DNA from 4 places in the Streptomyces sp. NPDC046931 genome. Region 1 is predicted to be linked to each of the others. Evidence: riboswitches for the same ligand, from Rfam matches in the RefSeq annotation. Region 1 holds a riboswitch; each other region holds the start of a gene.
The links. Region 1 has a riboswitch for thiamine pyrophosphate ahead of ABZ876_RS33970 (cytosine permease). Riboswitches for the same ligand answer to the same signal wherever they lie in the genome.
Positions count from the first base shown of each region.

Region 2: linked by a shared signal. The riboswitch ahead of ABZ876_RS20315 (thiamine ABC transporter substrate-binding protein) and the one ahead of ABZ876_RS33970 (cytosine permease) in region 1 are both predicted to bind thiamine pyrophosphate.
Region 3: linked by a shared signal. The riboswitch ahead of thiC (phosphomethylpyrimidine synthase ThiC) and the one ahead of ABZ876_RS33970 (cytosine permease) in region 1 are both predicted to bind thiamine pyrophosphate.
Region 4: linked by a shared signal. The riboswitch ahead of thiO (glycine oxidase ThiO) and the one ahead of ABZ876_RS33970 (cytosine permease) in region 1 are both predicted to bind thiamine pyrophosphate.

Region 1 is NZ_JBEYWX010000030.1:41,247-48,929, forward strand. Features, by position in the region: gene ABZ876_RS33950 (thiolase family protein) at 1-603, opposite strand, end outside; gene ABZ876_RS33955 (DNA starvation/stationary phase protection protein) at 810-1,292, shown strand; gene ABZ876_RS33960 (DUF3140 domain-containing protein) at 1,342-1,689, shown strand; gene ABZ876_RS33965 (endonuclease) at 1,697-2,353, shown strand; TPP riboswitch at 2,468-2,561, shown strand; gene ABZ876_RS33970 (cytosine permease) at 2,553-3,983, shown strand; gene thiD (bifunctional hydroxymethylpyrimidine kinase/phosphomethylpyrimidine kinase) at 3,980-4,780, shown strand; partial or broken gene ABZ876_RS33980 (ArsB/NhaD family transporter) at 4,809-5,390, shown strand; gene gndA (NADP-dependent phosphogluconate dehydrogenase) at 5,571-7,010, shown strand; gene ABZ876_RS33990 (NAD(P)H-binding protein) at 7,264-7,683, shown strand, end outside.
Region 2 is NZ_JBEYWX010000011.1:9,657-17,339, forward strand. Features, by position in the region: gene ABZ876_RS20310 (iron ABC transporter permease) at 1-668, opposite strand, end outside; gene ABZ876_RS20315 (thiamine ABC transporter substrate-binding protein) at 644-1,756, opposite strand; TPP riboswitch at 1,842-1,947, opposite strand; gene rlmN (23S rRNA (adenine(2503)-C(2))-methyltransferase RlmN) at 2,001-3,107, opposite strand; gene ABZ876_RS20325 (alcohol dehydrogenase catalytic domain-containing protein) at 3,505-4,698, opposite strand; partial or broken gene ABZ876_RS20330 (serine/threonine-protein phosphatase) at 4,919-5,194, shown strand; gene ABZ876_RS20335 (hypothetical protein) at 5,214-5,501, opposite strand; gene ABZ876_RS20340 (phosphatidate cytidylyltransferase) at 5,722-6,846, opposite strand; gene frr (ribosome recycling factor) at 6,846-7,403, opposite strand; gene pyrH (UMP kinase) at 7,571-7,683, opposite strand, start outside.
Region 3 is NZ_JBEYWX010000002.1:175,605-183,287, forward strand. Features, by position in the region: gene hisC (histidinol-phosphate transaminase) at 1-548, opposite strand, end outside; gene ABZ876_RS04855 (LacI family DNA-binding transcriptional regulator) at 1,064-2,176, shown strand; gene ABZ876_RS04860 (metallophosphoesterase) at 2,432-3,538, shown strand; gene ABZ876_RS04865 (hypothetical protein) at 3,733-4,605, shown strand; gene thiC (phosphomethylpyrimidine synthase ThiC) at 4,701-6,503, opposite strand; TPP riboswitch at 6,496-6,651, opposite strand; gene ABZ876_RS04875 (YibE/F family protein) at 6,723-7,683, shown strand, end outside.
Region 4 is NZ_JBEYWX010000003.1:69,488-77,170, reverse strand. Features, by position in the region: gene ABZ876_RS07540 (FAD-dependent oxidoreductase) at 1-1,190, opposite strand, end outside; TPP riboswitch at 1,411-1,523, shown strand; gene thiO (glycine oxidase ThiO) at 1,522-2,688, shown strand; gene thiS (sulfur carrier protein ThiS) at 2,685-2,885, shown strand; gene ABZ876_RS07525 (thiazole synthase) at 2,890-3,684, shown strand; gene pknB (Stk1 family PASTA domain-containing Ser/Thr kinase) at 3,821-5,740, shown strand; gene ABZ876_RS07515 (deoxyribonuclease IV) at 5,799-6,698, shown strand; gene ABZ876_RS07510 (sulfite oxidase-like oxidoreductase) at 6,741-7,373, opposite strand; gene bfr (bacterioferritin) at 7,528-7,683, shown strand, end outside.

The DNA of each region.
Region 1 (7,683 bases):
GAACCACCCGTTCTTGCGGGCGTCCGCGGCACGCCGGTGGCTGCGCAGCGCGAACTCGTCCTGGCGTGCGCGTCCGATGCCGTACCGCTCCGCGACCTCCTCGGCGGTCTCCCCCATGGAGAGCAGTCCGTGGAGGTCTTTCATGGCGGGGTTGACCAGGCGCCAGCCGAGGCGTGTGTCGGCGGTCTCGATGCGGTGCGGCAGTGCCTCGTCGGGGCGGGGCAGTACGAAGGGGGCGCGGCTCATGGACTCGGATCCGCCGGCGAGCACGATGTCGGCCTCGCCCGCGGCGATGGTGCGGGCGGCGGTCGTCACCGCCTCCAGACCGGAGGCGCACAGCCGGTTGACCGTGGCGCCCGGGACGGATTCGGGCAGTCCGGCGAGGAGCGCGGCCATGCGGGCGACGTTGCGGTTGTCCTCGCCTGCCTGGTTGGCGGCGCCCCAGTAGACGTCGTCGATGCGGGCCGGGTCGAGGCCGGGCACGTCCGCGACCAGGGCGCGGATCACCGTCGCGGCGAGGTCGTCGGGCCGTACGGGGGACAGGGCGCCGCGCAGCTTGCCGATGGGGGTGCGGCGGGCTGCCGCGAAGTGGACGGTACGCACGACGGGACTCCTGATCGGCCTCAGACCATTAATTAGCACCGCTAGTTTTAACTATAGACCGCGGACGGCCTACCGGGAAAGCTTCCCGCCCCGCTCCCCCGCTCCGGACCTGCCACCGGGTTTCACCCCATCCGTCCCGGGCACCCGGGCCGGGCAAGACGACCGGCATACCGACCGGCATACCGACCGACAAGGAGAAGCGCGCGATGACCGTGGTGCACAGCACCCTGCCCGAGCCTGCACGCCAGGTCACGGGGGACGCCCTCCAGGAGACCCTGGTGGATCTGCTCGGGCTGTCACTCGTCGGGAAGCAGGCCCACTGGAACATCGTCGGACCGAGGTTCCGTTCGATCCACCTCCAACTGGACGAAGTCGTGGCCACGGCACGCACGTACGCCGACACCGTCGCCGAGCGGGCCGCCGCGCTCGGCGTCCCGCCGGACGGGCGGCCGGAGACCGTCGCGTCCGCCTTCGGCCTGACGGGTGCGAAGGAGGGCTGGCTGCATGACACGGACGTCGTACGGCTGATGGCGGAGTCGCTGGAGACGGCGATCGGACGGCTGCGTACGCGGATCGACGCCACGGAGAAGGCCGATCCGGTCACCCAGGACCTGCTCATCGGACTCACCGCGGAGCTGGAGAAGCAGCGCTGGATGTTCGAGGCCGAGAACTGGCCGCGGGAGGACTGAACCACCGACGAACAGGGGCCGTGCCACCGAGGGCGGAGAGGAGTACGCCATGACCGACGCCCTGGAGATGGACGCGCTGTGGGACGAGTTCCACCGCGTGGTCAACATGACCTCCCAGGAACTCGCAGCCTGGCTGCGGGTCCTGGACGCCGGCGAGGACACCGAGCCGCTGCCCGAGCATGCGGGCCCGCCGACCGGACGGCATGTCCTCGCGATCCTGCAGAAGCGGCGCACGGATCTGACCGACGACGACATCCAGGTGATGCATGAGGTCGTGGACACCGTGACCGCCCAGCAGGACTTGTACGACGAACCGGAGCCCGAGCGTGCCGAGGACGAGGACCGCCGCCATCGGCTGATGACCATCGGCCACGACCCGCTCAAGCCGCCGAAGTGAGATCACCGTGCCCCGCCGCGACAAGGCGGACCGCGTCGTGGGAGAACTCGTCCGCGAACACGGTCACACCTACGCCGAGGAAGCGGGTATCCCGCTCAAGGACGCCCCGCAGCCGCTCTACCGGCTGCTGCTGATGGCCCTGCTGCTCAGCGCCCGCATCCGCACCTCGATCGCCCTGGAGACGGTGCGGGCGCTGCAGGAGGCGGGTCTGCGCGATCCGCGGCGCATGGCCGGGGCCGACTGGCAGGAGCGTGTGGACGCGCTCGGCCGGGGCGGCTACCGGCGCTACGACGAGCGGACGGCGACCCAGCTCGGCGACGGCGCCGAGCTGCTGACGGAGCGTTGGGGAGGCGATCTGCGCCGGCTGCGGAAGGAGGCGGACGGGGACATTCCGACGCTGCGCGAGTTGCTTCAGGAGATTCCGGGGATCGGGCCGGCCGGCGCCGACATCTTCCTGCGGGAGGTGCAGCGGGTCTGGCCGGAGGTGGCGCCGTACGTGGACGCCAAGGCGCTGTCCGGAGCCGAGCGGCTCGGGCTGCCCAAGGACCCGGAGAAACTGGTGGGGCTGGCCGGCGACACCGAACCTACGGTGCTGTCCGCCGCGTTGGTGCGGGCGGCACTGGACAAGAAGGTGGCGGAGGGCGTGCTGGAGCACGCGGCCTAGGACCGCCGCCTCGGCGACCGCCGGCACCGCACGCGAGGGGAGAAGGGCCGCTGCCGGATCCGGCGGCGGCCCATCCGTATGGCACATCCCGCAGCTCGGGTTAATCTTGCCGCCGTACCGGACACGGGGTGCCCCGCTCGGGGCTGAGATCACACCCGTCGAACCTGAACCAGTTCGTACTGGCGGAGGGATGTCTTTCATGCCTTTGGCGCATGTTCCCGGCGGGCTGCCCGCCGACAGCCGGCGAGCCGTCTTCGACGGGCGGATGCCCACCGCACCCGGCGATCTCCGCATCGAGGGGCACGGCATCGAGCCGGTTCCCGAGACCCGTCGCTACGGAGGCCCGGGCCGCCTGTTCACCGTGTGGTTCGCGCCCAATCTGACCATGACCGGTGTGTTCACCGGCACCATCGGTATCGCGCTCGGGCTCGACTTCACCACCGCCCTCGCCGCGGTCGTCCTCGGTACGGTGCTCGGCGCGGTGCCCACCGCCTATCTGAGCACCTGGGGCAGCCGCACCGGCGCCGGTCAGCTGCCGCTCGCCCGGCTCGCGTTCGGGCGGGCGGTGGCTCTGCCGGGTGTGCTCCAGTGGCTGTCGTCGGTCGCCTGGGACGCGCTGATCGGGCTGTTCGGCGGGGACGCGCTGGCCCGGCTGTGCGGCTGGCCGTTCTGGCTGGGTGTCCTGGTGGTGATGCTCGCGCAGGGAGCCCTGGGGGTCCTCGGATACGAGGCGATCCACCGCCTCCAGATCGTGATGACGTTCGTCCTCGCGGCCGCCTTCTCGCTGATCGCCCTGCGGATGTCAGGCAGCGTCCACCCGGCCGCCACGGGCAGCGCACACGGCGCCGACCGGGCGGGCGCGTTCGTGCTGACCAGCACCATCGCGCTCAGCCTCGCCCTGTCGTGGGCGCCGTACGCCAGCGACTTCAGCCGCTATCTGCCGCGTGCCACCTCCCGCTCCCGGATGTTCTGGTGCACGCTGCTCGGACTGGTGGTGTCCTTCGTGGCCGTACAGGCCCTCGGGCTGTGGGCGGCGGCCGCGCTCACCGACCAGACGGCGGCGGGGGTCGAGGCGCTGCTGGGTGGAGGCGCGGCCGGGGCCTTCGGACTGCTGGCCGTGGCGCTGGCGGCACTGTGCAGCAACGCGATGAACGACTACAGCGGTTCCCTGGCGCTTCAGACGGTGGGCGTGCGCATGCCGCGTCCGGCGGCGGCCGCGCTCGCCGCGCTGCTCGGCTTCCCGCTGGTGCTGTGGATGCACGCGGCGGACACGACAGCCCGTTTCCAGAACGTCCTGCTGTTCGTGAGCTACTGGATTCCCGGGTTCGTGGCGATCGTGGTCACCGACTGGCTCGCCCGCCGCGGCACCGGCATCGATCTCGCCGCCGAGACGGCCCGGCCGCGGCCGGTGTGGCCCCCGCTGCTGGCGTTCACCGTGGCGTTCGCGGCGGCGGTGCCCTTCATGGACACCGGCCTGTACGTGGGTCCGGTCGCCCGCGCGCTGCACGGCGCCGACGTCTCGTACTACGTGGCGTTCCTGGTGGCGCTCGCGGTGTACGCGCCGCTGCGCGCCCGAGAGACCCGAGAAGCCCGGAAGGTCCGGCAGTCCCGAGAGGAGGGTCGCGCATGACCGCGCCGCCCCGTGTGCTGACGATCGCCGGATCCGACTCCGGCGGCGGCGCCGGGATCCAGGCCGACCTGAAGACCATGCTGGCGCTCGGCGCGCACGGGATGAGCGTGGTCACCGCGGTGACGGCCCAGAACTCGGTGGGCGTGCAGGGTGCCTGGGAGCTGCCCGTGGAGGCGGTCCGCGCCCAGTACCGCAGCGTCGTCGACGACATCGGCGTCCAGGCGGTCAAGACCGGGATGCTCGCCTCCCCCGCGCTGGTCACGACGGTGGCCGATCTGCTCGCGGACATGGCCGCCCCGGTCGTGGTGGACCCGGTGAGCGTCTCCAAGCACGGAGACCGGCTGCTCGCCGACGACGCGCTGGACGCCCTACGCGGCCGGCTGCTTCCGCTCGCCACGGTCACCACACCCAACCTGGACGAGGTCGCCGAGCTGACCGGTCTGGAGGTGACCGATGAGCCCGGCATGCGCCGCGCGGCCGCGCACCTGCTGTCGTACGGGCCCCGGTGGGTCCTGGTGAAGGGCGGGCATCTGCCCGGGGCGGCCGTGGACCTGCTGACGGACGGCTGCGAGGAGCACTGGTTGCGCGCCGAGCGCCACGACAACCGGCACACCCACGGCACGGGCTGCACCCTCGCCTCGGCCGTCGCGGTCGGGCTCGCGCAGGGCCTCACGGTGCCCGAGGCGGTACGACGGGCCAAGGGGTACGTCACGGCGGCCATCGCGGCGGGCTTCGCGCTGGGCGCCGGCATCGGGCCGGTGGACCACGGGTGGCGACTGCGGGAGGCGGGGGCGTAGGGGACGGGGGTGGGGCGTCGATGACCGGGTGACCGTCGGCTGCACGCTCGTCGGGGTCGTGGTCGCCTCGGCGGTCGGCATCGACCCGGCCTGGTCGGCGCTGGGCGGAGCGCTGGTCCGCGCCGGCCGTGCGCTCGTCCGGCGCCGGGCCACCCCGCTCACGGCGGTACGGGCCGCCGCGCCGTCGTTTCCGGCGTTCGTCCTGGCGCTGGGCATCGTCGTGCGGGCCGTCGTCAACCACGGGCTCGCGGACGCCTCGACCGGCTCGTCCCGGGTGGGACGGGACTGCCCGCCCTGCTCGGGATCGCGGCCCTGGCGGCCCTGCCGGCCAATTCGATCAACAACCTGCCGGCGGTGCCGGTCCTGCTGCCGCCGGCCGTGCCGTCCGGGCCCGGCGCGGTGCTCGCCGCCGTGCTCGGCGTGAACATCGGTCCCGATCTCACCTGTGCGGGGTCGCCGGCCACGCTGCTCTGGCGGCGCCATCGCCCACCGGTACAGCCGCGGCGTCGACCTCAGGGAGTTCACCCCGCTCGGGGCCATCGCGGTACCGGCCGCCCTGGCGGGCGCAGTGGTGGCGTTGTGGGCCTCCCTCCACCTCGTCGGGCCATGAGCGCATGGCCCGCCCGGGGGGCCGGCGCCCGGCCGGCGCAGATCGCTCTTCTCGCGGTGAGCAACCGGTGACCCGCCGTCCGTACTTGACCGGTACAGCGGTACGAGCCGTACCGAGCGACATCCGCCGCACCCGCCGGGCACGCGGGCACGGGGCGGATCCGGACCCGAGGAGCACAGCATGCAGGCGACCGCGCAGATCGGCGTCACCGGACTCGCGGTGATGGGCCGCAATCTGGCCCGGAACTTCGCCCGGCACGGGTACACCGTCGCCGTGCACAACCGCACCCCGACCAGAACCAAGGCGCTGGTCGAGGAGTTCGGACACGAGGGTGCCTTCGTGGCCGCCGAGACGGCCGAGGAGTTCGTGGCGGCACTGGAACGTCCCCGCCGCCTCATGATCATGGTGCAGGCGGGCGCGGCCACCGACGCGGTGATCGAGGAGTTCGCCCCGCTGCTGGAGCACGGCGACATGATCATCGACGGCGGGAACGCACACTTCGCGGACACCCGGCGCCGTGAGCGGTCGCTGCGCGAGCGTGGCATCCACTTCGTCGGCGCGGGCGTCTCGGGGGGCGAGGAGGGCGCCCTGCACGGGCCGAGCATCATGCCCGGCGGTTCACCGGAGTCGTATGCCGCGCTCGGTCCGATGTTCGAGAAGATCAGTGCGAAGGTCGACGGCGAGCCGTGTACGACGCACGTCGGCACCGACGGCGCGGGGCACTTCGTGAAGATGGTGCACAACGGTATCGAGTACGCCGACATGCAGCTGATCGGCGAGGCGTACGACCTGCTGCGTCAGGTGGCCGGACTCTCCCCCGCCGCGATCGCCGAGATCTTCCGCGAGTGGAACAAGGGCCGCCTCGACTCCTATCTGATCGAGATCACGGCCGAGGTGCTGTCCCATGTGGACGCGGCGACCGGCAGGCCGTTCGTGGACGTCGTCGCCGATGCCGCGGGGCAGAAGGGCACCGGGCGCTGGACCGTGCAGACCGCGCTGGAGCTGGGCTCCCCCGTGACCGCCATCGCCCAGGCCACCTTCGCCCGTGCCGCCTCCGGCCAGTCGGCGCTGCGCGACGCGTACCGGGGGCTGCCCGGCGGCACCCGGTGGGACCTCACCTCGTACGAGGCCGAGCGCTTCACCGCGCAGGTGGAGCAGGCCCTGTACGCGTCGAAGCTGATCGCCTACGACCAGGGCTGGAAGATGATCCTGGACGCCGCCGAAGAGTTCGGCTGGACCATCGACCTCGGGGCGGTCGCCAGGATCTGGCGCGGGGGCTGCATCATCCGGGCCGCCTTCCTGGACCGTATCCGTGCCGCCTACGCCGTGGACCCGGGCCTGGTCAGCCTGCTGTCCGACGCGGGATTCGCGGCGGAGATCAGGGATGCGCAGGTGCCGTGGCGCGAGGTGATCGCCACCGCGGCCCGCCGGGGCGTGCCGGTGCCCGCTTTCTCGGCGTCGCTGTCGTACTACGACTCCCTGCGTGCCGAGCGCCTGCCGGCCGCGCTCACCCAGGGCCAGCGCGACTACTTCGGCGCCCACACCTACCGGCGCGTCGACCGCGAGGGCAGCTTCCACACGCTGTGGGGCACGGCCGACCGCACCGAGACGCAGGCCTGACCGGGGCGGCGGACGACGGACGGTCCGGGCTCCCGCAAAGGGCGCCCGGACCGGGGTCGACATGCCGTGCAGCCGGGCCGCGCTTAGGCTGACCAGGGCCGGTGCCGGCCTGCCGGCCGGCCGCCGGGACGGCGTGCCGGTATGCCGACGGGACGGCGTGCCGCTATGCCGACGGGACGGCGTGCCGCTATGCCGGCCGATCGACCGGGCCGGCTGTCCGGACACTCGCATCGATCCGAGATCAGGAGCCATCGTGGTCGACAGTCCGCTGATGCTGGTGACCGGGGCGGCCGGGAGTGTGGGATCGGTGGGACGCCGGGTGGTGGACGACCTTCGGCGGCGGGGGCACGCGGTGCGCGCGCTCGTGCACCGGGAGGACGAGCGCGCCGATGCGCTCCGCGAAACGGGTGCGGAGGTGACGGTGGGAGACCTGACGCGCCCGGCGGACGCGGTGCGGGCGCTGGACGGCTGTCATCGCATGTATTTCGGCATGGGCGTGTCGTCGCAGTACCTGGAGGCGGCTCTCGTCACCGCCGCGGCGGCGCGCGCTTACGGCCGTCTGGAGGTCTTCGTCGACATGTCGCAGATGACGGTCTCCCGGATGGACCTCACCAGCACCGCCGAATCGACACAGCAACGCGAGCACTGGCTCACCGAGCAGGTGCTGGACTGG
Region 2 (7,683 bases), on a different contig from region 1:
ATCTGCACCACCCCGAACGAGGTGAACGTGAACAGGAAGACCATGAGGGCGGCGGCCGCCACGGCCGGGCCCAGAGCGGGCAGCGTCACCTTCCGCCAGGCGGTGACGCGGGAGGCGCCGAGTACGCGTGCGGCCTCCTCCTGACGCGGGTCGAGCTGCGCCCACAGGCCGCCGACCGTCCGGACGACGACCGCGTAGTTGAAGAAGACATGGGCGAGCAGGATGGCCCACACGGTCGTGTCGAGCCGGACGCCCCACAGGTCGTCGAGGAGTCCGCCACGGCCGACGAGTGCCAGGAACGCCGTGCCGACGACGACCGTGGGCAGCACGAACGGCACGGTGACGACCGCGCGCAGCACCTGCTTGCCGGGGAAGTCCAGGCGGGCGAAGACATAGGCGCCGGGCATCGCCACCAGCAGGGTGAGGGCCGTGGAGGCGAGCGCCTGCCAGGTGGTGAACCACAGCACATGGCGGATGTCGGGCTGTGCGAGCACCTCCGTGAGGCGGCCGAGGCGCCACACCCCGTCGACGCGCAGACCGCGCGTGACGATCGCGGCGACGGGGTAGGCGAAGAAGACCGCGAAGAACACGGCCGGCAGGGCCATGAGCCCGAACCGCGCCGCGCCTCCCCGGCTCTTCGGGGCTACTTCAGAACGAGCGACGTCCACGACCTGACCCACTGGTCACGGTTGGCGGCGATCTTCGCCGGGGCCATGGTCGCGGGGTGCTCGGCCGCGGGCCCGTACTCGGTGAACTCGGCGGGGACCCGCGCTCCCTGCACGACCGGGTAGACGTACATGTTGAACGGCATGTCCTCCTGGAACCTCCTGCTGATCAGGAAGTCGAGGAACGCCTTGGCGCCCTTGGGGTTGTGAGCGTTGCTCAGCAGGCCCGCGAACTCGATCTGGCGGAAGCAGGTGCCGGTCGCGACGCCGGTCGGCGCGGTCTTGGGCCGCGGCTTGGCGTAGACGACCTCGGCGGGCGGCGAGGAGGCGTAGGAGACGACGAGCGGCCGGTCGCCCCCAGCCTTCCGGCCCGGTGCCGAACCCGAGAACTCCTGCTGGTAGGCCTGCTCCCAGCCGTCGACCACCTTGACGCCGTTGTCCTTGAGTTTCTTCCAGTAGTCCTGCCAGCCTCCCCCGCTCTCGGCTCCGCCCGAGCGGGAGGTGCCCCCGTCGCCGTAGTGGGCGGCCGTGCCGAGCAGGAAGCCGAGACCCGGCGAGGAGGTGGAGGCGTTCTCGGTGACGAGGAGGTTCCGGTACGCGGGCTTGGTGAGGTCGTCGAGGGAGGCGGGCGGGGCGAGCTTGTGGTCGGCGAAGTACTTCTTGTCGTAGTTCACGCAGATGTCGCCGTAGTCGACGGGCGTGACCCGGTGCCTGTCGTCGAGCTGGTACTGCGCGCCGACCCGGTCCAGTCCCTTGGCCGCGTACGGCTGGAACAGACCGTTGTCGAGCGCCCGGGACAGCAGCGTGTTGTCGACGCCGAAGAAGACGTCGCCCTGCGGATTGTCCTTGGTGAGGATCGCCTTGTTGACGGCCTGGCCCGCGTCGCCGTCGGGGAGGACCTTGACCCGGTAACCCGACTCCTTCTCGAACGCCGCGACGACGCTCTTGGAGGCGGCCCACGAGTTGTGGCTGACGAGGGTCACCGTCTTCGGGTCGCCGCCGCTGCCGCCCGTGGAGCCGGACGATCCGCACGCGGACAGCGTGACCAGGCCCAGCCCCACGGCGAGGGCCGCGAACTGCCTGCGGGTGATGCTCACTGAATTCCTCCTGGAGGTGACCAGGAAGAGACGCGGCCCTGTCCTGGGGCCCCGAAGGGACCCGGGCAGGGCGCAACAGCTCGAGTGAAGACCGAACTTCCTACCCAGAATGACCTGGGCGAGGTTCAGAGGGTCTGCGGGCTCTCCCGCACTCTCAGCGCTGTGGCGCTCCCCTGTCGGAATATGAAGGTATGCCTGATATGAAGTTATGCCTGTGATGATATGGACGGCCCTCAGACTACCGCTCGGTGGCCGCCAGCTGACCACACGCTCCGTCGATCTCCTGACCCCGGGTGTCCCGGATGGTCACCGGCACCCCATGGGCGGCGATCGCCTCGACGAACGCCTTCTCGTCCTCGGGCCGTGACGCGGTCCACTTGGAGCCGGGCGTCGGGTTGAGCGGGATCAGATTGACGTGGACGGGCCTGCCCTTGAGCAGCCGGCCGAGCCGATCGCCGCGCCACGCCTGGTCGTTGATGTCCCGGATCAGGGCGTACTCGATGGACAGCCGGCGTCCCGACTTCTCGACGTACTCGAACCCGGCGTCGAGGACCTCCCGCACCTTCCACCGAGTGTTGACGGGCACGAGGGTGTCGCGCAGCTCGTCGTCCGGCGCGTGCAGGGAGATGGCGAGGCGGCACTTGAAGCCCTCGTCGGCGAAGCGGTGGATGGCCGGCACCAGCCCGACGGTCGACACGGTGATCCCGCGCTGCGAGAGCCCGAGCCCGTCCGGCGCGGGGTCGGTGAGGGCACGGATGGCGCCGACGACACGCTTGTAGTTGGCGAGCGGCTCGCCCATGCCCATGAACACGATGTTGGACAGCCGCGCCGGCCCGCCGGGGATCTCACCGTCGCGCAGTGCCCGCATGCCGTCCACGATCTGGTGCACGATCTCCGCGGTGGACAGGTTGCGGTCCAGGCCGGCCTGGCCGGTGGCGCAGAACGGGCAGTTCATGCCGCAGCCCGCCTGGGAGCTGATGCACATGGTGACCCGGTCGGGGTAGCGCATCAGCACGGACTCCACGAGCGTCCCGTCGAACAGCCGCCACAGCGTCTTGCGGGTGGTGTCCTGGTCCGTCGACAGATGCCGTACGACCGTCATCAGCTCCGGCAGCAGCGCCTCCTGGAGCCTGGGGCGCGAGGAGGCGGGAATGTCGGTCCACTGCTCCGGGTCGTGTGAGAACCGCGCGAAGTAGTGCTGCGAGAGCTGCTTGGCGCGGAACGGCTTCTCACCGACCGCGGCGACCGCCTCCTTGCGCTCGGCGGGCGTGAGGTCGGCAAGATGCCGCGGCGGGGTCTTGGCTCCGCGCGGCGCGACGAAAGTGAGTTCTCCGGGCTTAGGCATGGCCTCACCAGTGTCGCAGATCGACTTGGGTGGCCTGGGGCTGCCGGTCGCTACGGCTGTCGTCAGTGGTCGTCGCCGGTCGCCGGTGAGCGGCCTCGGACGGCCCGGAGACGGCCCAGCCTGCAGACCCCTACACCGAAGGGCTCACCGCTGGATCACCTGGCCGTGGAGTGTTCTGCCTCCAATACACAAGTCGGGAGAGGCACCGAAGGAGAACAAGGAAGCGCTCTGACCTGGTGACTTCGCTGCGGCGCCTAGTGCCGCATCAGGCTGCCCTCAGTCCAGCCCCTTGCCGGGGCCGGGATCGGGATCGTTTGTCAGCGTTGGTTGTCGCTGAGCAGCCCCGCACGACCCGCACCCTCCCCGAACGGGGACTGCGGGCCGGGGAGGGCGGGCCTCAGGCGGGAATGAGGCCGTGGGGGTCGATGATGAACTTGAGGGGCACTCCCGTGTCGAAGGTCGCGTAGGCCCCGGGGGCCTCGTCGAGGCTGATCACCTTCGTGTTGAGCATGGCGCTCAAGTAGGGCATGCGGTCCCACAGGATCGCCATCATCAGCTCGCGGTTGTACTGCATGATCGGTGCCTGCCCGGCGGTGATCCGCGGCGACTTGATCCAGGCCTTGCCGAAGTCGATCGGGTACGTTCCCTCTTGCTCTTCCTTCGACTTCGCGAGCGGGTCGGGGCCGTAGACGCCGATGACTCCGGTGGCTCCGCCCGCGCGGGTGGCGTCGATCACCTGGTTGATGGCGTAGGCCGGGTCCATGTCCTCGGCCTGGCTGCCGATGCCGTGTGCCTCGGTGCCGACGTAGTCGACTGCGCAGTCGACCCTGGGTTCGCCCAGGATGGCCTCGATCTGGTCGGTGAGCGCCGCGTCCTGGGTCAGGTCGATCGTCTCGCAGCCGTTCTGCTTCACCAGTTCCAGGCGGTCCTTGTTGTGGTCGCCGACGATGATGCAGGACGCCCCTAGGAGGCGCGCCGATGCTGCGGCGCAGCGGCCGACCGGGCCGGCGCCGGCGATGTACACGGTCGAGCCCGGCTTGGCACCGGCCTCCATGAGACCGTGGAACGCGGTGGGCAGGATGTCCGAGAGCACCGCCAGGTCACGGATCTTCGCCATGGCCTGGTCCTTGTCCGGGAACCTCAGGAGCTGGAAGTCGGCGTACGGGACGAACAGGTACTCGGCCTGGCCGCCGTCCCAGTCGCCCAGGTTGAAGCCGTATGCTCCGCAGGCCACCTTGGGGTTCGTGGTCTCGCAGACCTCGGTCCGGCGCGCCTTGCAGTTGCGACATCGGCCGCAGGCGACGTTGAACGGGACGGAGACGAGGTCGCCCTCACTGAGGAACTCGACGTCGGAGCCGACCTCGATGACCTCCCCGGTCATCTCGTGCCCCATCACCATGCCCTGGGGCACCGGGAAGGACCCACGGTAGATGTGCAGGTCGCTACCGCAGATGTTGGTGGCGACGAGCCTGAGGATGACACCATGCGGGGCCTTTTTCCCGTTCGGCATCTGAAGCTTCGGGAAGTCGAGGGACTCGACGCGCATGTCTTTCGGGGCCTGGAAGACGACGGCGCGGTTGCTGCTTGCCATGACGATCTCCTCTGCTGATCCAGGGCGACTCGGCCGTGGAAGTGCCGGCGGTCATTTGGGTGGCTTTGCGACCTCGGCTTTCCCAACGTAGGGCTGTCACCCAACGTACGCACGCCGGAATCGGCCCCTCCATGCCCGCGTGCCATCGCACTAACGCTGCGTGCCACGCTCCCGGCCAAGCACGTCATCTCCATCCGGGTAGGTCCGCGCGTTGTTAGCTTTGAGGGATGACCGACGCAGCAGGGCCCGCTCCCCAGGAGCCCTCGCCCGTCCAGGCCGACGTCCGCGTGAACGCGTCAGGTTGCAAGAGGCACGAGTCGAGCTGGCCACGGCGCTCCAGCAGACCATGCTCCCCACGCTGCCCGAGCACCTCCCAGGCCTGGAGGTCGCCGCCCGCTACCGACCAAGCCGCGACGGGCTCGACATCGGCGGACACGGGTACGACGCCTTCGTCATGCCCGACGGTGCCATCGCCCTGGAGATCGGCGACACCCAAACGTCGCTCACCGGCCGGATCAGGCGCGTTCCCGCTCGTTCGTCTCCTCGATGGCTGCGGCCCGGGCGCGACGGCGGCCCAGCAAGGTGCATCCCACAGTCACCAGGCCGAAGGCGATGACCTTGGCGGCTGGATAGTAGCCGGACGCCGGCTCCTCCGGGGTGCCGGGCAGCCGGAGGAAGACCCACGCTGCCGCGAGACCCCCGAAGACGATCAGTGCGACGGCCCCCCACGTCCCGAGGTCCGCCCACCAGGGGGCCGGGCCGTAACCCCGCTCGTCGGTCTGCTCAACGTCCTTGTCGGCCACGGTCTGTTCTCCTGGGCGGGTGACGGCGGTCGTGCGGGAAGACGCGGGCCCGGCGTGGAAGGTTCACCGGGCCGAACGTTCCCTGCCGGAGCCGACATCCCGCGAGCCGGCGAACTCCGGCCTCCCAGCAGTGAGGGGCTCGCCGTCGCGTGGACGGCGAGCCCCTGTGCCACGACCGGACCGCGGATCAGCGGCGCGGGACGGCCCGTCAGCCGCTCCCTCAGCCGCTCCCGACGAAGAGCACGAGCAGCAGCCAGACCACCGGAGCGGTCGGCAGCAGCGAGTCGAGACGGTCCATGATGCCGCCGTGGCCAGGCAGCAGGGTGCCCATGTCCTTGATGCCCAGATCACGCTTGATCATGGACTCGCCCAGATCGCCCAGCGTGGCGCTGGCGGCGACGGCGAGGCCCAGCAGCAGGCCCTGCCACCACAAGCCGCCGTCGATCAGATACCGCATGCACAGCACACCCGCCCCCATGGCGAAGGCCACCGCCCCGACCAGGCCCTCGCGGGTCTTGCCGGGGCTGATGCGCGGTGCGAGCTTGTGCGTCCCGAACCGCCAGCCGACGGCATAGGCACCCGTGTCGCTGACGACTGTCAGGATCAGGAAGGTCAGAACGCGCTGCGGGCCGTCGTCGGCCGTCAGCATCATGGCGACGAACGTGGCCAGGAACGGCACGTAGAAAGCCGCGAAGACGCCCGCCGTGACGTCCTTGAGATAGCCGTCCGGCGGTTCCGTCATGCGCCAGACCAGCACCGCCAGCGTCGTCAGGGCCATCGCCACCCAGGCACCCTCGGCGCCCCGGACATACCCGGCGACGACCATCGCCGCACCGCCGACCGCGAGCGGCACCAGGGGCGCCTTGATGCCCTTGCGCTCCTCAAGCCGCTTTGTCAGCTCCCACAGGCCCACCACGACGGCGACCGCTATGACACCGACGAACACGGCCTTGACGATGAACAACGACACGACGATCACAACGCCGAGCCCGATCCCGACCCCTATGGCCGCACCCAGATCACGGCCCGCGCTCTTCTTCTGCGGTGCGGGCGCCGGCTGTGGGGCGTCGGGCATGGGCTCCGGATTCTGCGAGGCCGCCCAGTGGGACGGCGCCTGCGGCGTCTGGTCGCGGAACAAGGGGCCGCCCAGCCGAGCGGCCCCCCGGTCGTCATCCTGGTCTCCGCCTTGCGCGGGCACGTCGGGCACGATGGGCATGGGGCGAGTCTGCTGGGCGTCATGCGCATCGTACGCGGGACCCGCCGGGCCGGTCTCCCGGACCGGTCCCTCGTCGGCGGGCCCCCAGTACCCGGTCTGTGGCGGCGCCCCCCAGGAAGAGTCGTTCATCAGACCTCGAGCAGCTCTGCTTCCTTGTGCTTGAGCAGCTCGTCCACCTGAGCGACGTACTTCGCGGTGGTGTCGTCGAGCTCCTTCTCCGCACGGCGGCCCTCGTCCTCACCGACCTCGCCGTCCTTGACGAGCTTGTCGATGGCGTCCTTGGCCTTGCGGCGGACGGAGCGGATCGCCACCTTGGCGTCCTCGCCCTTGCCCTTGGCGACCTTGATGTACTCGCGGCGGCGCTCCTCGGTGAGCTCCGGGAACACCACGCGGATGATGTTGCCGTCATTGCTCGGGTTGACGCCCAGGTCGGAGTCGCGGATCGCCTGCTCGATGTTGCGCAGCGCGCTCTTGTCGAACGGCGTCACCACGGCCATGCGCGGCTCCGGCACCGAGAACGAGGCCAGCTGGTTGATCGGCGTCGGTGCGCCGTAGTAGTCGGCCACGATCTTGTTGAACATCGCCGGGTGCGCACGGCCGGTGCGGATCGCGGCGAAGTCCTCCTTGGCGACCACGACGGCCTTCTCCATCTTCTCCTCGGCCTCGAGGAGGGTCTCTTCGATCACCACTTGCTCCTGCGTGTCTTGAGTAGGCCCGGCAGCTGTCACTCGTCGGTCACGCGGCCGGCTGCGTCGCGTCTTCTTCCTGCACGGTTCCGGACCGGCAGGTCATTGTCCATCCCCCGGCCAGGGTCCATCGCCCCGACGGGCGCCCCGGACGGGTCGGCGTCCGGTCAGTCCCGGCTGCCTTGGTCACCCACGAGTGTGCCGATCTTCTCACCCTTGACGGCACGCGCGATATTGCCTTCCGCCAGGAGCTCGAAGACCAGAATGGGCAGCTTGTTGT
Region 3 (7,683 bases), on a different contig from region 1:
CGCGGCACCCGGTCCAGGAAGCGCTCCAGCTCGGCCCGCCGCACGACGGTGCCGGTCGGGTTGTTGGGGTTGCAGACGAAGATCAGCCGGGTCCGGTCGGTGATCGCGTCCGCCATCGCGTCGAGGTCGTGCACGTCGCCCGCGGTCAGCGGCACCTGCACCGAAGCGGCGCCGCTGATCTGCGTGATGATCGGGTACGCCTCGAAGGACCGCCAGGCGTAGATCACCTCGTCGCCCGGGCCGCTTGTGGCCTGGAGCAGCTGCTGGGCGACACCGACCGAGCCCGTGCCGGTCGCGAGGTGGGACTGCGGCACGCCGAAACGCTCCGACAGCTCGTGCATCAGGCCCGTGCACGCCATGTCGGGATAGCGGTTGAACGACCCGGCCGACTCGATCACGCTCTCCATCACGCCCGGCAACGGCGGATACGGATTCTCGTTCGAGGACAGCTTGTAGGCCACCGGTCCGCCGGATGCCGCAGGCCTGCCGGGCCGGTAGGTGGGGATACCGTCCAGCTCGGCACGCAGCCTCGGGCTCGTCTCGCTCACCGCAGTCCTCCTCGCGCACGCACCGGCTCATGACCGCCACCGGCTTCCAATGCTTCTCACCTTATGAGGATTCGGCGCCCCTGCGAATGGGCTGTGGACAACCGCTTCCGTCTCCGTGGTGCCGCACCGGAAACCGGGCGCATCACCGCACGGAACCAAGCACATCACGGTGCGAACCCGAGGGCGCCGGACGAAGCCGAGCGCTTCACCGTACGAACCCGGACGCATCACCACAGGAAAAGCGCACATATCGGGGGGCGCGTCGCCCTTTGCCGCACGCGCTGGTGGCTCGCGCCGTGGCGCGCATCCCCCGTGAAGGTGAGTTGAGACCTCTTCGAAATATGGCGAACTTGGCAGGCTCATGCGTGCCGACACGTCACGTACTGACCTCCGGCCGTTCAACTACCTTGCATTCAAAGGCATTTACCTACCGCTGACCGTGCAGAAACGTGCCTGTCAACGCGTGCATATGCGTCCGCACTACCCCACCGCATGAGCCCTACTATCGGCTCGCCATGACAGCAGCAGGGAAGCACCAGGTGAGCCGGGCGGAGACCTCCCGCCGAGGCGGCCGGCCGGGCCGGGCGGGCATCAGAGACGTGGCCGCCGCCGCCGGAGTCTCCATCACGACCGTCTCCGACGCCCTCAACGGCAAGGGCCGACTGCCGGACGCCACCCGACGCCATGTCCGCGAGGTCGCCGACCGGCTGGGCTATCGGCCCTCCGCCGCCGCCCGCACCCTCCGCACCGGCAAGTCAGGCCTCATCGGCCTGACGGTGACCACGTACGGGGATGAACCTTTCACCTTCACCGAGTTCGCGTACTTCGCGGAGATGGCCAGGGCCGCCACCTCCGCGGCGCTCGCCCGGGGCTACGCCCTGGTCATCCTGCCCGCGACCTCGCGCCACGACGTCTGGTCGAACGTCGCTCTGGACGGCACGGTCGTCATCGATCCGTCCGACCAGGACCCGGTGGTCAGCGAGCTGGTCCGGCAGGGGTTACCGGTCGTCTCCGACGGCCGGCCGGCCGGCTCCCTTCCCGTCACCGCCTGGGTGGACAACGACCACGAGGCCGCGGTCCTCGGCATCCTCGACCACCTGGCCGCCGCCGGCGCCCGCCGTATCGGGCTGCTGACCGGCACCACGACGGACACGTACACCCATCTGTCCACGACCGCCTACCTGAACTGGTGCGAGCGCGTCGGACAAGAGCCCGTCTACGAGGCCTATCCCGCCCACGACCCGGGCGCGGGCACCGTCGCCGCCGACCGGCTGCTGGCCCGCCCCGACCGCCCCGACGCGGTCTACGGGCTCTTCGACCCGAACGGCACCGATCTGCTGGCGGCCGCCCGCCGCTACGGACTGCGCGTCCCCGACGACCTGCTGCTCGTCTGTTGCAGCGAGTCCGCCGTGTACGCGAACACCGAGCCGCCCGTCACGACGCTCTCCCTCAAACCGCGCCGGATCGGTACCGCCGTGGTCCAGCTCCTCATCGACGCCATCGAGGGAATCGACTCGGACCAGCCGGTCGAGCAGGTCATACCGACGGAGCTGATCGTGCGCACATCGTCCCAGCGGCGGCAGCCCCGCACCACCGTCAGCCCGCCCCGGTCCCCCGAGCGAGGGTAGCCCGTCGGTGAGCCACGGGTGGCACACCGGCCGCCCGCGGAAGGGTGACGCGCAGGTTGCCCGCAGGCGGGTGACGCACCTGGTCGCAGCAGGGAAAGCACCGTCCATTTAGGGCGAAAGCCGCGGTGACCGGGGGTCCTTCCCCGATTCACCACCCCTGGGTCATCACATGGCGCGATCCGCATTCCTATGATGGGCCCACGACACCGCGGACCGCTGCGACCAGGCAGTCCGATGTGGTGCAGATGCGGCGCGATGGTGGAGGGGTCGATGACTCAGGGGGCCGGTCAGGGACCCGAGGCGGAACGGACGGAGACGTTGCGCGACTTCCGGGTGCCCGCGTACGTCCACGAGCCCGGTCCGTACGCGCAGAGCACGCCCCCCGATGAGGTCACCGGACCCCCCGCACCGCCGGAGGAGTACCCCCCCGGATACTCCGACGCGTACACACCCACCGAGCGGGATCTCCCGGTCATCAACCGCGGTGACACGCAGGTGGTCGTCGACCCGGTCCCCGTCCCCGCCGAGCCCCCCGCCGAAGGGCCCGGACCGCTGTTCGTGGTCGGAGACGTCCACGGCTATCTCGACCAGCTCGTCGCGGCGCTCCGGGAAAAGGGCCTCATCGACGCCCAGGGCCAGTGGTCCGCGGGCACGGCGCGGCTGTGGTTCCTCGGGGACTTCACCGATCGCGGACCCGACGGCATCGGTGTGATCGACCTGGTGATGCGGCTGTCCGCGGAGGCGGCCGCGGCCGGCGGCTACTGCAAGGCGCTCATGGGCAACCACGAACTGCTGCTGCTCGGCGCCAAACGGTTCGGCGACACGCCCGTCAACTCGGGCGCGGGCACCGCAACCTTCCAGGCGGCCTGGCTGCTCAACGGGGGCCAGAAGACGGACATGGACCGCCTGCAGGACCACCACCTTCAGTGGATGGCCCGTCTCGACGCGGTGGAGGAGGTCGACGGACACCTTCTGGTCCACTCGGACACCACCGCCTACCTCGACTACGGCGACTCCATCGAAGCGGTCAACGACACCATCCGCGAGACCCTCACGCGCAATGACGCGGACGAGGTATGGGATCTCTTCCGGAAGTTCACCAAGCGCTTCTCCTTCCGCGACGAGGGCGGCGCCGACGCCGTACGGTCCCTGCTCCAGACCTACGGCGGCAGGCGGATCGTCCACGGCCACAGCCCCATCCCCTACCTGCTCGGCGAGGTCGGCTCGGAGGACGGCGAGGACGACACGGGCCCGGTCGTCGAAGGCCCCCACATCTACGCGGACGGTCTGGCGATCGCGATGGACGGCGGTGTGACCATGGCCGGAAAACTGCTGGTCCAGCAACTCCCCCTGGACGACTGAGGGTTCGACGGGACGGCGCCGCCCGGCGGGGACCGTCCCGGGAGCACCCGAACCGAGGGGGCAATTTCCGGAAACCCCCTGTCACCGTGTGCCGTCACCGCTCTACCATCGGCTTATCCGTAGCAGGCTCCCCTCCGTTTCTGCCCGACGGCTCGTCAGCATGCCGAGCCACAAGCCCTACGGAGCATCGGGGGATGCACATGAACAGCGTTCCGCAGCACCTGCTGAGCGAGGACCGCCAGGACTACGAGCGGATCCTCGGTGAGGCGCTGCGCTCCGCACCACACCGCCCGGATCTGGCCGCTGTGGGACAGCGGCTCAACCCCGAACAGCTGCGCACCATGGCGCTGAACGCGACCACCCTCATCACCGAGGCGGCGGCGGCCGAATACCAGCACTATGTGCAGATCCGCGAGGAACTGCGTCGGCCGGCGCCTTCCGCCCCGTCCGTCCAGGAGAACGCCGAGGAAGCCGACGCCGCGGAGCCGGACGCGGACGGCCAGGGGCTCGCCGCCACCATGTCGGAGGCCGCGGCGAGCGCCGGAGCGGGTGCCGTCGCCGCGGTCCTCGCCCCTTTCCTCGCCGGTGCCGCCGCGGCGATCTTCCTGCTCGTGGGCTACATCCTCAAGATGGTCAACCCCGACCAGGCATTCGCCCGGACCCTCCTGACCACCGGGTGGGTCTTCGGCGCGGTGACCGCGGCGGCGATCCTGGTCGCCGCGATCGGCCTGCTGCTCACCGCCCTGCGCAACAGCTCATCGGCCCGGGACGCCGACGCCCGGAACGAGTTGATCACGGAGGTGGCACGGGCCCGGGAGGCCTGGCACGAGGCACTGCTGGAGCGCGGCATCCTGCCGTTCCTCCGCGACGCCCTCGCCGATCCGGGCGCGGCCGCGATGAGCCGCACGGCACCGGAACCGACCCCCAGCCGCATGCCGCACCTCGGCTACGGCCGTCCGGGCTTCAGCAGCCCCGACAGCGGCCCCGCCGCGGGCCCTCGCCCCAGCTTCACCAGCCCGGACTTCACCAGCCCGGACTTCGGGGGCCCGGAACACCAGCCGGAGTGACGGACCTCGAGCACCGAAGCCGGCCCGCGTTCTCTTGAGGGGGTGCGGGCCGGAACTTCGGCCAGGGACCTGTCCCGGCACCGCACAGCGGGGGATCACTCCGCGATCGGCAGGTACACCCGGTTCCCGCTCGCCGCGAACTCCTTCGACTTCTGGAGCATCCCCTCGGCGATCTCGTCCGCCGTCGCACCCGCGGCCACCTCACCGCCGAACCGCTCCGTGATGCTCTGGCTGATCTTCATGGAACAGAACTTCGGACCGCACATCGAGCAGAAGTGGGCCGTCTTGGCGGGCTCGGCGGGAAGGGTCTCGTCGTGGAATTCACGGGCCGTGTCCGGGTCGAGGGCCAGGTTGAACTGGTCCTCCCAGCGGAACTCGAAACGCGCGTCGGACAGCGCGTCGTCCCACTCCTGTGCACCCGGATGCCCCTTGGCGAGGTCGGCCGCGTGGGCAGCGATCTTGTAGGTGATGACGCCGGTCTTGACGTCGTCACGGTTGGGCAGGCCCAGGTGCTCCTTGGGGGTGACATAGCAGAGCATGGCCGTGCCCCACCAGGCGATCATCGCGGCACCGATACCAGAGGTGATGTGGTCGTACGCCGGCGCGATGTCCGTGGTCAGCGGGCCGAGCGTATAGAACGGAGCTTCATCGCAGATCTCCTGCTGAAGGTCGATGTTCTCCTTGATCTTGTGCATCGGGACGTGTCCCGGGCCCTCGATCATGGTCTGTACGTGGAAATCCCTTGCGATGCGGCCGAGTTCCCCGAGGGTACGCAGCTCCGCGAACTGCGCCGCGTCGTTGGCGTCCGCGATCGAACCGGGCCGCAGGCCGTCGCCCAGCGAGTAGGTGACGTCGTAGGCCGCGAGGATCTCGCAGAGCTCCTCGAAGTTCTCGTAGAGGAACGACTCCTTGTGGTGCGCGAGGCACCACGCCGCCATGATCGAGCCGCCGCGCGAGACGATGCCGGTCTTGCGGTTCGCCGTCAGCGGTACGTACGCCAGGCGCACACCCGCATGGACCGTCATGTAGTCCACGCCCTGCTCGGCCTGCTCGATGACCGTGTCCTTGTAGATATCCCAGGTCAGCTCCTCGGCCTTACCGTCGACCTTCTCGAGCGCCTGGTAGAGCGGCACCGTGCCGATGGGCACGGGGGAGTTGCGCAGCACCCATTCACGGGTGGTGTGGATGTTGCGGCCGGTGGACAGATCCATGACCGTGTCGGCGCCCCAGCGGGTCGCCCAGGTCATCTTCTCGACCTCCTCCTCGATGGAGGAGGTGACCGCGGAGTTGCCGATGTTGGCGTTGACCTTCACCAGGAACCGTTTGCCGATGATCATCGGCTCGATCTCCGGGTGGTTGACATTGGCCGGCAGCACCGCCCGGCCCGCCGCGATCTCCTCGCGGACGACCTCGGGGGAGACGTTCTCGCGGAGGGCCACGAACTCCATCTCCGGTGTGATCTCCCCGCGGCGCGCGTACGCGAGCTGTGTCACCGCGGCACCGTCGCGACCGCGACGCGGCTGGCGCGGGCGTCCCGGGAACACCGCGTCGAGGTTCCGCAGGCCGCCACGCGGCGAGGTGTGCCTGATCCCGTCGTCCTCGGGACGGACGGGGCGGCCCGCATACTCCTCGGTGTCGCCGCGAGCGACGATCCAGTTCTCCCGCAGCGGCACAAGGCCCCTGCGGACATCGGTCTCGGCGACCGGATCGGTGTACGGGCCGGAGGTGTCGTACAGGGTGACCGACCGCCCGTTGGTGAGATGCACCTGACGGACCGGCACCCGCAGGTCGGGGCGCGAGCCCTCGATGTACGCCTTGTGCCAGCCGATGGACTTCCCGGCCTCCTGGGGCTCTTCGCCCTGGACGGAGGCAGGCGTGCGTGCGTCCTTGATGGTCATGAGACCTACTCCCTACGCCGGCATTACCCGGTAACAGGTTCAGCGGTCGACGCAGCGGTTTCCGCCGTCGATGTTCCACGTGAAACATCGCGCCTGCGGAGGTCAGCGCCCTCTCAGCCCGGTGCTCCGAGCTCCCGCGTGTGCAAAGGTCCTTTCACGCTAGCGTCTGATTGGGCAAGCTGAACAGTGGGCCTCACGGGTTCTTGCGATGATCGGGCGGTGACCCCGACCCCGCATCCCCCCTCGCACCCACCGTCCGAGCCGCGTCACCACCATGGCCCGGACGAGGGACACGTCCACTCCCACAGCCACAGCCACGGCCCCGCCGCCCCTGTCTCACGGCATCTGCGCAGGGTCATCGCCGCGATTCTCATCCCGTTCACGGCGGCGGTCGTGGTCGGGCTCGTGGTGCTGTGGCCCGGTGGCGTCCCGCCGCACAAGCGTTCCGGCGTCGGGTTCGACCGGCAGACCCAACAGGCGACGGTCACCAGGGTCGTGGCGGTGGACTGTGCCTCCGTGAACGCCCCGGGTGGGGCCCCGACCGGGAACGCGTCCACCGGCGACGGCTCGGCCCCCCAGCGGCCGGCCGGCACATGCAAGAAGGCGACGGTCCGCGTCGACACCGGCAAGGATGAGGGCCGTACCTTCACGGAGATCGTGCAGCCGGACCAGTCACGGCAGTTGCACGAGGGCGAGAAGGTCGTGGTCGCGTACGAGCCCTCCGCGCCCAAGGACCTTCAGTACTCGGTGACCGATGTGGACCGAAAGTTCCCCATGGCCCTGCTCGCCGGCATCTTCGCCGTGGCGGTGGTGGTCGTGGGCCGGATGCGCGGGATCATGGCGCTCGTCGCGCTGGCCGTCAGCTTCCTGGTGCTCGGTTTCTTCATCCTGCCCGCGATCCTGCAAGGCGCGAATCCGCTGCTCGTGGCCGTGGTCGGGTCGAGCGCCATCATGCTGATCGCCCTCTACATGTGCCACGGTCTCTCGGCCCGTACCTCCGTCGCGGTACTCGGCACGCTCATCTCCCTGTCGCTGATCGGTGTACTGGGCTCGGAGTTCATCGGCTGGGCGGCACTGACCGGCAACACGGACGACAACACCGGTCTGATCCACGGGTTGTACCCGCATATCGACATGAGCGGACTGCTGCTCGCCGGGGTCATCATCGGTTCGCTCGGCG
Region 4 (7,683 bases), on a different contig from region 1:
GCCAGCAGGCCGGGGTCCATCGGGGCACCCGATTCGATCAGCCGACGGCCCTGCGCCAGGTCCCGGGGGCGGCCCACCGCCAGCAGGCCCACCAGCCGGCCGGAGCGCAGCCAGCACACCGCCCAGGCGGCTCCCCCCGGGTCCCCGCGCCACACCGTCTGATCGGCGGACGCATGGTGGCCCACGTACTGGACGAAGCGGCCGAACTGCTCCGACCAGAAGTACGGCACGGGGTCGTACGCCATCGGTGTCTCCCCGATGATGTTCGCGGCCACCGTGCGCGGGCCCTGGAGGGCGTTGTCCCAGTGGTGGACCAGCAGGCGCTGCTCGTACCGCCCCGACGGGAAGGACGCGCAGTCCCCGACCGCGTACACGTCCGGCACCGATGTACGCAGATGCTCGTCGGCCAGTACCTCCCCGTGCACGCCCAGCTCGATGCCCGAGCCGGCGAGCCACGCCGTGGCCGGGCGCGCTCCGATGCCCACGACCACCGCGCCCGCCGGCACCCGGGACCCGTCGTCGAGCACCACGGCCCCCGGCTCGACGCGGTCCACGCGCGCGCGGGTGCGCAGTTCGGCCCCGCTGTCCGCGTACCAGGCGGCCATCGGCGCGGCCACCTCCGCGGGCAGCGCCCCCGCGAGCGGCCGGTCCGCGGCCTCCACCACGGTCACCGCGCAGCCCGCCTCACGCGCCGCGGTGGCGAACTCGGCACCGATCCAGCCCGCGCCCACGACCACGATGTCGTGCTGCTCGGCGAGGACCGGCCGCAGCCGCTCGGCGTCGTCCAGCGTGCGCAGCAGATGCACACCGGGGACGCCGTGCGCGCCCGGCAGCCGGATGGGTTCGGCTCCGCTGGCGAGGACGAGAACGTCGTATGGGACGGGTCCCTCGGTGGTGTCCAGCTCGTGGTCGCCGGGGCGCAGGCCGACCACCTCGCAGCCCAGCCGGAGTTCGATGCGCAGGGCCTCGAAGTCGACGTCGAAGGCGGAGCCCTCGGCCTTGCCGAGCAGCACGGCCTTGGACAGCGGCGGCCTGTCGTACGGCTGGTGCGGCTCCGCGCCGATCAGTGTCACGCTGCCGGTGAAGCCCTGTTCGCGCAGGGCGACCGCGGTCTGCACCCCGGCCATGCCCGCGCCCACGACGACGACGCGCCGTGCCGAATCGCCCCGTGCCTGCGTCTGCTCGCTCACCTGATCACCATAGTCAACTGACAATGCGTCAGTCAGGGGGCATGCTGAGTGACCTGCTCCACAGCACTCGTCCCGCTGGCTGCCGCACCCCGTCCGAGCCGCGCGCACCGGGGAACCGGGGGCGGTCTCCCCTTCGCATACCCGCCCGACGGCGGTACAACCTCACCCCCGTGAGGCTCTCTTACCGGCGCGGACGGGCACGGACTAGGGTGGCCCCCGTACAAGCACTCGCGGGAGCCCGGACGCACCGGGCTGAGAGGGAGGCTGGCCGGCCTCCGACCGTACGAACCTGATCCGGATCATGCCGGCGAAGGGAGGGGGCTGGACGCCCATGTCGCCCATACGTACCTCAGACGTCCTCGTGGTCGGGGGCGGAATCATCGGACTCGTCACGGCCTGGCGCGCCGCGCAGCACGGGTTGGCCACGACCGTGGTGGATCCCGCCCCGGGTGGTGGAGCCGCCCAGGTGGCCGCCGGGATGCTCGCCGCCGTCACCGAACTGCACTACGGCGAGCAGACGCTGCTCGCACTCAATCTGGAGTCCGCGCGCCGCTACCCGGACTTCGCCGCCGAGCTGACCGAGGCCGCCGGCCAGGACCTCGGCTACCGCCGGTGCGGCACGCTCGCCGTCGCGCTGGACGCCGACGACCGCGCCCACCTGCGGGAACTGCATGCCCTCCAGCAGCGGTCCGGCCTCGCGTCGGAGTGGCTGAGCGGCCGCGAGTGCCGCCGCCTGGAGCCGATGCTCGCGCCCGGTGTGCGCGGCGGGCTCAGGGTCGACGGCGATCACCAGATCGACCCGCGGCGGCTCGTCGCGGCGCTGCTCACGGCCTGTGAACGGGCCGGCGTCGTCTTCCACCGCGGATGGGCCGAGCGGCTGACGGTACTGCGGGAGCGCGCCGCCGGCGTCGGCACCGCCGGCGGCACCGAGCTCGCCGCCGGGCAGGTCGTCCTCGCCGCGGGCAGTCTCAGCGGACGGCTCGCCGGGGTTCCCGAGCAGGTCCTGCCCCCCGTGCGCCCGGTGAAGGGGCAGGTGCTGCGGCTGACCGTGCCGAAGGGGTACGCACCGTTCCTGAGCCGTACCGTGCGCGCCGTCGTCCGCGGCGGCCACCTCTACCTGGTGCCGCGTGAGAACGGCGAGCTGGTGGTCGGCGCGACCAGCGAGGAACTGGGCTGGGACACGACGGTCACCGCGGGCGGGGTCTACGAGCTGCTGCGCGACGCCCACGAGCTGGTCCCCGGAATCACCGAGCTGCCGCTGACCGAGACCCGGGCCGGACTGCGCCCGGGCTCCCCGGACAACGCGCCGCTGCTCGGCCCGACGGAGCTGGACGGCCTGCTGCTGGCCACGGGGCACCACCGCAACGGCGTCCTGCTCACCCCGGTGACCGGTGACGTCATGGCCCATGTCCTGACCACGGGCGAGCTGCCGGACGAGGCCCGCCCCTTCACGCCCCGGCGGTTCGCCGCCGCCACGCTCACGGAGCAGCCCGCATGAACATCTCGGTCAACGGGGAGTCCCGCCAGTTCGCTCCCGGTACCGCACTCGACGCCGTCGTACGAGCACTCACCGCGGCTCCCTCCGGTGTGGCGGCCGCCCTCAACGAAACCGTCGTCCCGCGCGCGCAGTGGCCGTCGACCCGCATCTCCGAGGGGGATCGTGTCGAGGTCCTCACCGCCGTTCAAGGAGGCTGATCCGATGGCCGACGATCCCTTCGTCCTCGGTGGGACGACGTTCTCGTCCCGGCTGATCATGGGCACCGGCGGTGCGCCGAGCCTCGATGTCATGGAGCGGGCGCTGGTGGCGTCCGGTACGGAGCTGACGACGGTCGCGATGCGGCGCGTCGACGCCTCGGTGCACGGCTCGGTGCTGTCCGTGCTCGACCGGCTCGGCATCCGGGTGCTGCCCAACACGGCGGGCTGCTTCACCGCGGGCGAGGCGGTGCTCACCGCCCGTCTTGCGCGCGAGGCGCTGGGCACCGACCTGGTGAAGCTGGAGGTCATCGCCGACGAGCGGACGCTGCTGCCCGACCCGATCGAGCTGATGGACGCGGCCGAGACTCTGGTCGACGACGGTTTCACCGTCCTGCCGTACACGAACGACGACCCCGTCCTCGCCCGGAAGCTGGAGGACGTCGGCTGCGCCGCGATCATGCCGCTGGGCTCGCCGATCGGCTCCGGGCTCGGTATCCGCAACCCGCACAACTTCCAGCTGATCGTGGAGCACGCGCGTGTGCCGGTCATCCTGGACGCGGGCGCGGGCACGGCCTCGGATGTGGCCCTGGCGATGGAGCTGGGCTGCGCGGGGGTGATGCTCGCCTCGGCGGTCACCCGGGCGCAGGAACCGGTCCTGATGGCGGAGGCGATGCGGCACGCGGTGGAGGCGGGCCGCCTGGCCCGGCGGGCCGGGCGCATTCCGCGCCGGCACTTCGCGGAGGCGTCGTCGCCGACGGAGGGCATGGCCCGCCTGGACCCGGAGCGGCCCGCCTTCTGAGTCCGGGGCCGGCCACCGCGGCCGCGCGCAGGCGGGCCGGCCCCACATGCGGGGTGCGTCACAGCTCGGCTGCAGTCGTGCCCCGGTGGGGCGGCGACGGAGAGGGCCGACAGTGGTCCCTCGTAGACTCACCTGCGTGGATACGACCCTTCAGGACCCCCTCGTCGGGCAGGTGCTCGACGGCCGCTATCGCGTGGACGCACGGATCGCGACCGGCGGGATGGCCGCGGTCTACCGGGCCGTGGACACCCGCCTGGACCGCGTCCTCGCGCTCAAGGTGATGCACCCGGCACTGGCCGCGGACGCGTCGTTCGTCGAGCGCTTCATCCGTGAGGCCAAGTCGGTCGCGCGCCTCGCCCACCCCAATGTGGTGCAGGTCTTCGACCAGGGCACCGACAGGTCGTACGTCTACCTCGCCATGGAGTACGTCGCCGGGTGCACCCTGCGTGACGTGCTGCGCGACCGGGGGGCGCTGCGCCCGCGCGCCGCCCTGGACATCCTGGAGCCGGTGCTGGCCGCGCTGGGCGCCGCGCACCGTGCCGGGTTCGTGCACCGCGACATGAAGCCGGAGAACGTACTGATAGGTGACGACGGCCGGGTCAAGGTGGCCGACTTCGGTCTCGTCCGGGCCGTCGACACCGTCACCAACACCACGGGCGCCGTCCTCGGCACCGTCTCCTACCTCGCCCCGGAACAGATAGAACACGGCACGGCCGACCCCCGGGTCGACGTGTACGCGTGCGGGGTCGTCCTGTACGAGATGCTGACCGGCGCCAAGCCGCACCACGGCGACTCCCCCGCCCAGGTGCTCTACCGGCATCTGAACGAGGACGTGCCGCCGCCGTCGGCCGCCGTGCCGGGGCTGGCGGTCGAACTGGACGAACTGGTCACGGCGGCGACCGCCCGCAACCCGGAGCTGCGTCCGGACGACGCGGTGGCGCTGCTCGGCCAGGTGCTCGACGCGCGCAGCGCGCTCACCGCCGAACAGCTGGACGCCGTACCGCCGGGGGCCCTCGCCTCCGAGCACGACAACGCCGAGGACCGTACGAGCGTGATCCCGCGTCTGCTGCCGGGCCGCCCGGCGCGCGGCGACCACGGCGACTCCGAGGCCGTACTCAACCGGACGAGCCTGCTCCAGACCCCGCCGCCCGAGCCCGCCGGGCGCTCCAGGCGTCCCCGCGGGGTGCTCGCGCTCGTCCTCGCCGCACTGCTGGTTTTCGGCGTCGGCGCGGGCGTCTGGTACATCAACTCCGGCCAGTTCACCAAGGTCCCGCCGCTGCTGGCGAAGACCGAGGCCGAGGCGCGGACCCGGCTGAAGCGGGCCGGGCTCGAGGCCGGGCCGGTCAGACACTCCTACAGCGACACGGTCAAGCGCGGCACGGTGATCGGCACCGATCCCCCGGCGGGCGCGCGGATCCGCTCCCACGACTCGGTGACATTGACCGTCTCGGACGGCCCCGAGACGGTGCAGGTGCCCGATGTGAAGGGCGACCCGCTGGCCAGGGCGCAGGACCGGCTCAAGAAGGCCGGCCTGGTCCCGGGCATGGTCACGCAGGCGTTCAGCGAGGACGTGCCCAGGGGCTCGGTGATGGGCACGGACCCGGTGGCGGGCACCAGGCGTCACGGCGGTTCGGCGATCGCGCTCACCGTCAGCCAGGGCAGGCCGGTGGAGGTGCCCGAGGTCACCGGCTCCTCCGTCGGCGACGCCACGGACGACCTCGAGGAGGCCGGCCTGAAGGTGCGGATCGCTGACACCCAGGTCACCTCCGAGTTCGACGCCGGACAGGTCGCCCGGCAGTCCCCGGAACCGGGCAAGGAGGTCGGCGAGGGCGACACGGTCACGCTGACGATCTCCAAGGGCCGCGAGCAGGTCGAGGTGCCGGACGTGGTCGGCGACAACGTGGACGACGCGAGGAAGACCCTGGAGGCGGCGGGCTTCCAGGTCGAGGAGGACCGCGGCCTGCTGGGCCTGTTCGGCGACACGGTCAAGCACCAGTCGGTGAAGGGCGGGAAGAAGGCGCCGAAGGGGTCCACGATCACCCTCAAGATCCGCTGACGGGCCTCGCCGGCGCCCGGCCGGCAAGGCGCACGGACGCGCGTGACACCCTTGGGGGGTGAGTACTTCCCCGCCCCTTGGCGCCCTCGCCGCGTCCGCCGTCCCCCGCAACCCCGTCGGCAGTCATGTCCCCGTGGCGGGTGGTCTGCACTCCGTCGGGCTGGCCTACGCGCGGGACATCGGGGCCGAGACCGTGCAGGTCTTCGTCGCCAATCCGCGGGGCTGGGCGACCCCCGCGGGCAATCCCCGGCAGGACGAGGCGTTCCGCGCCGCGTGTGCCGCCGGGTCGATGCCGGTGTACGTGCACGCGCCGTATCTGATCAACTTCGGCTCGCACACCGAGGCGACCGTCGACAGGTCGGTGGAGTCCCTGCGGCACTCGCTGCGCCGGGGCCGCGAGATCGGGGCGCTGGGGGTCGTGGTGCACACCGGGAGCGCCACCGGGGGACGGGACCGGGCCGTCGCGCTGCGGCAGGTGCGTGAGCGGGTGCTGCCGCTGCTGGACGAGCTGACGCACGACGACGACCCGTATCTGCTGCTGGAGTCGACCGCGGGCCAGGGCGCCTCCCTGTGCTCGCGCACCTGGGACTTCGAGACGTACTTCGCGGCCCTGGACGCGCATCCCCGGCTGGGCGTGTGTCTCGACACCTGCCATGTCTTCGCGGCGGGGCACGATCTGACGGGGCCGAGCGGCATGCATCAGACGCTGGATCTGCTGGTGGACACCGTCGGCGAGGGGCGGCTGAAGCTGGTCCACGCGAACGACTCCAAGGATGTGGTCGGCGCCCACAAGGACCGTCACGCGAACATTGGCTCCGGCCATATCGGCGAGGACCCGTTCCGCGCCCTGATGACCCACCCGGCCACTGCGGGCGTGCCCCTGATCATCGAGACGCCGGGCGGGAAGGAGGGCCATACGGCGGACGTGGAGCGCCTGAAGAAGCTGCGGGAGGGCTGATCCCGGGGTTCGGGGGGCCGGTCCGGGTGGTCCGCGCCGCGGTCAGAGCCCGGGGCCGTCGCCGGGTTCCTCCTGGTAGGAGTAACGCTGTTCGCTCCACGGGTCACCGATGTTGTGGTACCCGCGCTCCTCCCAGAAGCCGCGCCGGTCGGCGGTCATGTACTCGATGCCGCGGACCCACTTGGGGCCCTTCCAGGCGTACAGATGGGGGACGATCAGACGCAACGGGAAGCCGTGTTCCGCGGTGAGCAGTTCACCGTCCTTGTGGGTCGCGAGGATCGTGCGGTCCGAGGCGAAGTCGGCGAGGCGGAGATTCGCGCTGTAGCCGTACTCCGCCCAGACCATCACATGGGTGACGGCGGGGGCGGGCGGGGCTATCTCCAGGACCGTGCGGGCCGGGATGCCGCCCCATTCGGCTCCGAGCATGCTGAACTTGGTGACGCAGTGCAGATCCGCCACCACGGTCGCGTACGGCAGGGCCGTGAACTCCTCGTGGTTCCAGCTGTGCTTCTCGCCGTCCGCGGTGGCGCCGAAGACGCGGAAATCCCAGCGCTCGGGGCGGAACTTCGGCACCGGGCCGTAGTGCGTGACCGGCCAGCCCCGCTGAAGTCGCTGTCCCGGCGGAAGCTCGGACCGTACCGTTTCTCCTGACGCGCGCTCCACCGGATGACCCATGACTCCATCCTGACAGACCACGGAGGGTGCATCGGACCATCGGACGGCTAAACCGGGCAACTCGCACTAAGCGTGAACTTACTGGACGCCCCTGTGTGCCGGTGCAATCATGCGGCGCAACCCGCCAGTCCCCCGCTTGGAAGGAGCCCGGGCGATGCAGGGCGACCCCGAGATCATCGAATTCCTCAACGAGCAGCTCACGGGCGAGCTGACCGCGATCAACCAGTACTTCCTGCACGCGAAGATGCAGGAGAACTTCGGCTGGTACAAGCTCGCCACGTACACCCGGCGCGAGTCGTTCGACGAGATG